2 regions of the Pseudoalteromonas sp. S327 genome follow, and region 2 is predicted to be linked to the other one. Evidence: riboswitches for the same ligand, from Rfam matches in the RefSeq annotation. Region 2 holds a riboswitch; the other holds the start of a gene.
The links. Region 2 has a riboswitch for lysine ahead of lysC (lysine-sensitive aspartokinase 3). Riboswitches for the same ligand answer to the same signal wherever they lie in the genome.

Region 1 (4,387 bases), on a different contig from region 2:
AATACTTAAGTACCGCAAAAAGTTTGATAGCCCTTGTCATCTTTACCTGTCTCTTGAAAGCGGGCTAAGTTAGCTGTTTTATCATATGGGTTACTCATCACCGCTAAGAAGTCGCTTAGCAGCTCACTCTCGCCGTGTTGATTATATTGCGCGAGGATTTCTTCGACGATGTGATTACGCGGTATAACCCTTGGGTTAGCCGCTCTCATAAGGTTATAGCTGTTTTCATCACATCTTTTTTGCCATAACTGGGCCCATTGCGTTAATTTATCTGGCACTTTGCCACCCTTTAGTGACTCGGTTAGGGCATCAAAGGTGTTGGTGTAATCGAGCTTATGCTCTTGAAATAACAATAATAACTTACTTACAAGCTCTACATCGTCTTCGTTATAACCTGCTAAGCCTAATTTTTGTGCCCACATTTGATTATATTGCTCGTTAAATAACGTAGAAAACTGATTAATTAGCGGCGTCATTAAACTTACAGCTTGTTCGTCATCTTCATCTATTAGCGGGATTAGGCTCTCGGCTAAACGCGCGCAGTTCCAACTTACAATATTTGGCTGATTACCATAGGCATAGCGACCTTGCTTATCAATTGAGCTAAACACGGTATCAAAATCAAAGGTATTCATCATTGCACACGGGCCGTAGTCGATAGTTTCGCCGCTTATCAAGGTATTATCAGTATTCATAACGCCATGAATAAAGCCTACTCGCATCCAGCTAATAACCAGCGCTAGCTGACTATTTATAACGGCTTCTAAAAAGTCTAAATAGCGCTGAGCCCCTGTTGATTGAATACTTGGGTAATGGCGTTCAATGGCTACATCAGCTAATTTTTTTAATCCCTCTACATCACCTTGAGTTGCTAAATACTGAAACGAGCCAACGCGAATATGACTACTTGCTAAGCGGGTAACAATTGCGCCTGGTTGCGGCGGATTACGATAAACAGCTTCGCCTGTGCCGACAACAGCTAAACACCGCGTGGTTTTAATTCCTAAGCCATGCATAGCTTCGCTCATAATATACTCGCGAATAGCGGGGCCTAGTGCACATCGTCCATCGCCTCCTCTTGAAAAAGGCGTGGCGCCTGAGCCTTTTAACTGAATATCCCACAGCTGATTTTTATCATCGCTGATAGCACCCAGTAAGTGCGCTCGCCCATCCCCCAAGCGCGGCGAAAAGTGCCCAAACTGATGCCCAGAATAGCCAAGCGCTACAGCATTTACCGGTTGTGGCTCGTTACCAGCAAAAGTACTGGCCCGCAGCGCTGGCTCAACATCTATATTAAACTGCTGTGCTAACGCTTCGTTCCACAAAAGTAATTGCGGGGCTGCAACGCTTGAAGGACTGTCCTCTATTGCGAAGTTATCTGCTATGTCTGTGTATCTTGGCACTAGTTTCATGGTTAATCCTCTGTTTGTTGGCTTATGCCTACGCGATTGTCGCCCACGCTGTAAGCCACAATTAAGCTAAGTTCTTGCAGGCTCAAACCACTTTGCTTTTGCATTTCGTTAAAAAACGCCTGTGCGGCAGTGAGTGATTTTTTAGTTTGCAGGCCGCCATCGATAATTTTGTGCGCTCTTAGGTAGCTTTCCACATCTCGCGAAAGTAAAAAAGTATCTTTACCAAGCGCTCTTAAGGCATACGGGCCTGTATTGCCGCCCAAACGGGCGCCGTGTTTTTTTAAATGCGCCCATAAACCAATAATGTCATCGCCTGGCCAGTTAGCTACAAACTGGCTAAAACTGCCATGTTGCTGTGCTATTTCGTGGATCATGTAGGCATTTTCAGGAATTGTTTTTACCTTTTTATAATTACGAATAATGCGCTCATCAGTTGCTTTTTGCTCGAGCATATCGGGCGGCATCATAAGTAATTTATCAACACTAAACTGCCAAAAAACCTCTCTAAAACCTGGCCATTTACTGTTTATTACCGACCAGTAAAACCCGCTTTGAAATACTTTACGGGTAAACTCTTCAAGCCAGTCGTCGTCACTTAATGCGCTTAATGCTTTTTTAGATAAGGGTTTTGCGAGTAATAACTTAAGCATTTTTTCAGAGCCTTTTCGCTCTACTGCTCGCTTATAAATATCGCTAAATTTTTCCATACTTATTAAATACCTCATCACTGCTCATAGGGTTAGTTTACGAGAAAAGCAGCCAATACGTAACCACCCGCATTTTCGATGAACTAATCTGTATCCTGCAACTTGACACCTAGACGGCTAAAATGTTTTAATCGCCGCAATTACCCTATTTAAATTGTATTTTGTTAAACCTTTTGCGGTTAAACAAAATACAAAGGGCTAGAAGAGGTGCGTTATTCAGGTAGCGTATGTTAGGAGCGCAAACTCCAGTGAGCATATGTGAGGGGAATACCGCCGAGAGGTAAACGCTTTTGCGAAGCAATTACTTCGGGCGACTAGGTTGAATCCTAGCGACTGTCACCAATAGCTGTTTTAAAACAGCTTATTAGTTTGGTGGAGAGCTTCTGGTCTTAAATAATAAGGCCGTGCGCCCTATTATTTTAAGCCCATTCGCTCTTCGAATACTGTTCGAACGACGTTAATGCGGCTCACATCATACAGCCTCCTTAATATCTCGAACACCTTATAGGTTCGTAAGAGATGATTCACAACTTCAATTTAGACGACTACGCACTGTGGACAGCGCTTGTTACGCCGTTTGATCAACAAGGTAATGTTGACTACGACACGCTCACAACACTTGTTAGCGAACAAGAAGCGGCACACAACGGTATTTTACTGCTCGGTAGCACAGGTGAAGGCTTAGCCCTTACGCTTAAAGAGCAGCAAGGCATTGTTGAGCACGTGTGCCAATTAAAACCCAGTGTACCGCTTATGGTTGCTGTTGGTGGTAGTAATTTGGCCCAACAAAAAGAATGGGTTAGCTACTGTAACCAATTACCTATTCACAGCTACTTATTAGGCTCGCCTCTTTATGCAAAACCAGGGGCTGTAGGTCAAACACATTGGTACGAAAGCTTATTAAACGAAAGCGCGCATCCGTGTATGTTGTACAACGTACCTGGGCGCAGCGGTGTAAGCATTCCTATCGAAACCATTGAAAACTTAAAAGCGCACCCAAAACTGTGGGCTTTAAAAGAAGCCAGTGGCAACATCACCCAATTTGAAGCATACCGACAAGCCGCGCCTAATTTAGCGCTATACAGTGGCGACGATGCACTTATGCCCTACTTTGCCCAAGCAGGTGCAAAAGGCTTAGTTTCGGTTGCGGCCAATGCATGGCCTTTGCAAACACACGAATTTGTAAAGCGCAGCCTAAGCGGTCAACACCCCAATTTATTTGCTCAGTGGACTCGCGCTATCAATAGCCTATTTGCTGTAGCAAACCCTATTCCCGTTAAAGTGCTAATGCACCAGCAAGGGCGTTTAAATAGCCCACTGTTGCGTCCACCTTTAACGCATCTTGAGTTAACGCAAACCGATTGCATTACCACTGCAAACGACACCATTTTATCTTGGCATTAAACACAGGTTTTTATAATGAGCTGGTTAGAACTACTAAATAATTTAGAATCGGGCGCAGTACGCGCAGCATCACAAAACGAAAGCGGCCAATGGGAAGCTAACGTAGAAGTAAAACAAGGCATTTTAGAAGCCTTTAAAAATGGCACTAACACCGAGTTTGCAGGCGGGTTTGTTGATAAGCACAACCTTGCACCACAAGAATTTAGCACTGACGATGGCGTGCGTATGGTACCAGGTGGCACCAGTGTTCGCCGCGGTGCCTACGTAGCTAAAGGCACTATTATTATGCCACCAGCGTACGTAAATATTGGCGCATACATCGACGAAGGTACGATGGTTGATAGCCACGCATTAGTGGGTTCATGTGCACAAGTTGGTAAAAATGTACATTTAAGCGCAGCTGTTCAACTTGGTGGTGTACTTGAGCCAATTGGGGCAAGCCCAGTCGTGGTTGAAGACGATGCGTTTATTGGCGCAGGTTGTGTCATTGTTGAAGGCGTAGTGGTTAAAAAAGGCGCTGTACTTGCACCAGGTGTGCGTTTATCTGCAACTATTCCGGTTTACGACTGTGTTAACGAGCGCCAGCTAGATAAAGGCGAGCCAATTCCAGAGTACGCTATTGTAATACCAGGTTCTCGCCCTGCGTCTAACGAATGGGCTCGTGAGCAAGGCCTAAGCATGTCGTGTGCACTCATTGTTAAATACCGCGACGAGCAAAGCGATGCATCGTTATTGCTAGAAGAGGTTTTACGATAATGAGCTTTTTGAGCACGCCTATCAAGGCCGCCGTAAATACACTTACTCAGCAACTTGATACACCTTTTTTTGTTTACGACTTAGACAAACTAAACGCACACCTTACCC
Region 2 (4,387 bases):
GGGCGCTAAATAAGGCGCTATAAGACTCTATGTGTTGGTCAAGCTCTTGCCACATTACGTTGTCTTGTTCGCAAATATGGTAACCCGCACCTAATTTTTTATTAATGGCTTGTAGGTGCGTAAGCTCGTCTAAGTTTATATGTGTCATGTGTTACTCGTCTGCCTGTGTATCTGGCTGAGGCGCAGAATTAAATGGGTATAACGAAAAATGCTGGCCGGCAATTTTTACGCGTGTTTTTTCATCGCTTTGGCTAATGTGAATTTCACTGTCGCTGACTAGTTTTTGATATAAAAATAGCATTTCGTCGGCGTCTAATTCTGGGTAGCTTTCATCTAAAAATTGCAGTAATGGCTGGGGCTTTTTACGTTTTTTATTAAAGCGTTTTGCAAAGCTTGTTTTAACATCGTGGTAATCAGGAATGTTTGGCGTAACAAATGCCGGCACGTCTTGTTGCTCTGGGAGCTGGTATTCTTCGTGTTCAAATTCTACCAAGCTTGCCATATAGGTAACTATATGACGCTGCTGGCCAAGCGAATAACGCTGAGCATCGCTTACAAAATTTGGTTGTACCGCGCTTAGCATGTTGTCTACGCCATTTTTACGCACAAGGCCAAGCACTTTGGCTGCCTGGCGGGTAATTAGGTTATTACGGCGTAGCTCTTCGCGCAGTGGCATAAGCATATCGGCACTTTTGCGTAAGCTTTCTCTGCCAACTAAATGCATTTCGAGTATCCGAGTACGCAATTGCTCAAGCATACGTTTGTCGTTGTAGGCTTTGCCTGAGCGTTCAATGTGCTCTATTTGCTTACTTATTTGTTGCTCAATAAGTGTAAAACAGGCATGAAAGTCACCGCGAATATCGACCATTTCAAGCATCGGCTCTATGTATTCGTCAAAGGCTTCTATTACCGCTTTGTAGCGCTTTTGCAAAGATTGCACCGCGTGATCAGATTTAGCTTGCTCAACAATGTTTAAAATAGCGTTTTCGTTGTGCGCGTAAAGCTTCATTATTTTACGCACCCGATCATCCATAATGCGGCTATAGCGGCGTAAATCGTCATAGTCTTCTATTTCGCCGGCATTATCTAAACGGTTTCCTAGTCGTGCTAAATCATCAACCAAAACGCTAATTTCTTGTGCTAAACCTAGGTGTTCTTCTTGTAATAAAAAGGTCGCAAAATCGGCAATGGCGCGGTTTATTTCAAGCTGGGATGATTTAGCCAAAGGAATAAGTATGTCTTGATTGAGCAAACGGTTAGTTTCTTTGTAAATGCGCTCGTTTGTCCATGTGGGCTGTTTTTGCTTAATAGCGTTTTGCACGTCTTTGAGGCTAAAGTCGGCCATTTTAAAACGTTTAAATAATAGCTCTAAAACACCCCAGTGTTCGCTAAGGGTGTTAAGCAGCTTTTTAGCTGGGATCATAATGCGGTGATACATCCTAGTAATGAGTTAACTACGCTTAAAGCAGAGCGTAGTTTTTATATTTTTATAATAAAAAGTACTCGTTATTAACTGGCTTAATTTACACATTTTTTTAGCTGGCGTACAGGCGAGTTACATTAAGCGCTGTAAAAGTAGCCAGCAATGTAAACCCGGGCTAAATTATTCGCGTTATATTAACTAAAACACCTTGACAGCTAGACGTCTAAACGATAACTTTCAAAGCCCCGCTACACAGTGGGGTTTTGTTTTATTAGCCACAGGTTAATACAACATTCAGAAGAGGTGCGATACTTAGGTATTTAATGGTAGGTGACGAACGCCCATAACCATTAAAGAGGGAAGTACTCGCCGAGGAAAACAAGGTTACGTCAACCGTGTTTTTCGGTTTATGGGGCTGAATCCCCAAAACTGTCACCAACTTAGGTGGAGAGCTTCTGGCAGCGGACACATCTTATTTGCATTCCTTTGCCAAGTTCTTCTTGTTTTTTAGCGGTTTGGATACCGCGAAAGGAGACGAAATGACTACCCAATCAGTGCCACAAACAGTATCAGGCGCAAAATCAGATTACATCGTTGCCAAATTTGGCGGAACCAGTGTTGCAAACTTTGAAGCGATGAGTCGCTGCAGCGAAATTATTGTTGCAGATAAAAGCGTACGTATTGTAGCTGTGAGCGCCAGTGCCGGCGTAACTAACCACTTAGTTGCACTGTGCAAACCCGCTCTTAGTAAAGAGCAGCGCCAAACACACATAGATGGCGTATTGGCTATTCAACAGGCTATTTTAGATGAGCTGTCGCTTGATGCCGATTTAGCGGTGGGTTTTAACGAGACGTTAAAAGCATTTCAAACGTTAGCCCTTGAAACACTCACCACTGATCAACAACACGATGAGCTGCTTAGCTTTGGCGAGCGTTTATCGTCTTATTTATTTGCTCAAGTGCTGCGCTTAAAAGGCTTAAATGCAGATAGGTTTGATGTACGCAAAGTGCTTAAAACTGATAGCCAATTTGGTAAAGCAACGCCCGATGTTGCGGCCACTGCACAAGCTGCTAAAGACCTATTAATTCCGTTATTAGATGAGCAAGTAATAGTTACACAAGGGTTTATTGGTAGTGATGAATTTGGCCAAACCACAACGCTTGGCCGTGGTGGGTCTGACTACAGCGCGGCGTTATTAGCAGAGGCTATTAACGCCAAAAGTGTACATATTTGGACCGATGTAGTGGGTATTTTTAGCACCGACCCGCGTTTATGCGCTAAGGCAACGCCAATTGCCCGCTTAAGCTTTGATGAAGCCGCAGAGATGGCCACATTTGGCGCAAAAGTATTGCACCCTGCAACTATTTTACCAGCAAGCCGTAGCCATATTAATGTATTTGTAGGCTCTAGCCGCGAGCCAGAGCGCGGGGGGACGTGGATTGAGCGTGAAAAATCGCAGCAGCCAGGTATTCGTGCCGTTACGCAGCGTAAAAACCAAATATTGCTAACGCTTAAAAGCCCAGAAATGTTATTAGCAAGTGGCTTTTTGGCCCGTGTATTTACCATTTTAAGTGAATTTAATATATCGGTAGACTTAGTTACTACCTCAGAAATAAGTGTTGCCATTACGCTCGATAACGCGCCTAATGCCTCGCGACCTGAGCTTGAGCAAGCGTGTTTAGATAAATTGGCCGAATTTTGTCATGTATCGGTTGAAAACAACTTAACCTTAGTGGCGCTTATAGGCTCTGAAATACAGCTACGCCAGCACGAAATGAACCTAATGAACGTATTAAAAGAGTTTAATATTCGATTAATTTGTCATGGTGCAAGTAAGCACAACTTATGCTTTTTAGTAGAGCAAAGCGAGTCAGATACCGTGGTACAAGCAATACACAGCCGCTTATTAGAAAGCGCTGCTTAAGCTTTTAAAGCCAAGTTATTAAGTATCCAAGTTATTAAGTATCTAAGTTATTAAGTATCTAAGTTATTAAGTATAAAGCACCGCCAGTCGGTGCTTTTTTTATGCGCCACGCTTATATCAAACTCCTCATTGGCAACCGTTATGCTGTTACTCGATGCTGTTAGGTTTAACAAAGAAAATTCATCAAATACATTTGGGCTAAGCAATTGCGCTATTGGGCGGCTAGTTGCTTTAGCGAGTGCCTCTTTTAAGGTCCAAATTCTAAAAAAGCTCTGAGCTTGCTCTTTTATAGCCAAAGGCGCGGTAATTAAGGCAATTTCAGCCTTATGATAAAAATGCTTAGCGAGCTTTTCGAATGGGCGTTTTAAGTTAATTTTTTCAATATCAAAGCCAAACTCCGCCTTAGTAACATTAAGTGCAACGCCAACTAAGCCATGCGAGTGCGAAATACAGGTATTAATAACGGTGTGGTTTATATGGAGCTGTAGTTTTGAGCATTCTTCATTAAAGTGGGTGCTCATTTTATTAAGCGGTATGTGTGCGTATTGGGGCTGAGTATGCTTTGCAAGTTGCTTTAGTAATATACGCGATGCTACATATTCTTGCTTTGCTTGCATGCGTTTACGACGATTTATAACGCTTAGCTCAAATGGGCTTAGGTACTGGGTTAAATCAAGGTGTTCTACATTAAGTGTGTTGGCATTAAACACTAAAATAGTATTGTTGCTAGGGGGTAAATCGCTATAAAAAGAGGGAGCAATACTTAGGGTGTTTTTAAAAAAGTGGTTAGTCATACGCGCTTAAAATAAGTGAGTGCTGTAATTATGAGCGGTTAACAGCGCTTATTTATGCCAAAAGCAATTTTATTACTCAGTTGGCATTAAATATGGTTTAATTCACAATAATCAAAGAATAACAGAATTTGTAGATGTATGGCACAAGTGCGTGATGGATTTCAAAGCCGTTTTGGTTTTGTTTTAGCCGCTGCAGGCGCAGCAGTGGGTTTAGGTAATATTTGGGGTTTTCCTACGCAGGCGGC

Region 1: it holds a riboswitch for lysine, as region 2 does, so the genes downstream of both, dapA (4-hydroxy-tetrahydrodipicolinate synthase) here and lysC (lysine-sensitive aspartokinase 3) in region 2, are expected to answer to the same signal.

Annotation. Positions count from the first base shown of each region.
Region 1 is NZ_PNDP01000030.1:71,962-76,348, forward strand. It holds gene CWB60_RS09360 (protein adenylyltransferase SelO) at 6-1,412, opposite strand; gene CWB60_RS09365 (DNA-3-methyladenine glycosylase I) at 1,415-2,119, opposite strand; lysine riboswitch at 2,314-2,510, shown strand; gene dapA (4-hydroxy-tetrahydrodipicolinate synthase) at 2,639-3,523, shown strand; gene CWB60_RS09375 (2,3,4,5-tetrahydropyridine-2,6-dicarboxylate N-succinyltransferase) at 3,539-4,279, shown strand; gene CWB60_RS09380 (PLP-dependent decarboxylase) at 4,279-4,387, shown strand, end outside.
Region 2 is NZ_PNDP01000006.1:12,835-17,221, forward strand. It holds gene CWB60_RS03215 (condensin complex protein MksE) at 1-148, opposite strand, end outside; gene CWB60_RS03220 (MksB family condensin complex protein) at 152-1,423, opposite strand; lysine riboswitch at 1,714-1,886, shown strand; gene lysC (lysine-sensitive aspartokinase 3) at 1,963-3,348, shown strand; gene CWB60_RS03230 (4'-phosphopantetheinyl transferase family protein) at 3,399-4,142, opposite strand; gene CWB60_RS03235 (sodium-dependent transporter) at 4,281-4,387, shown strand, end outside.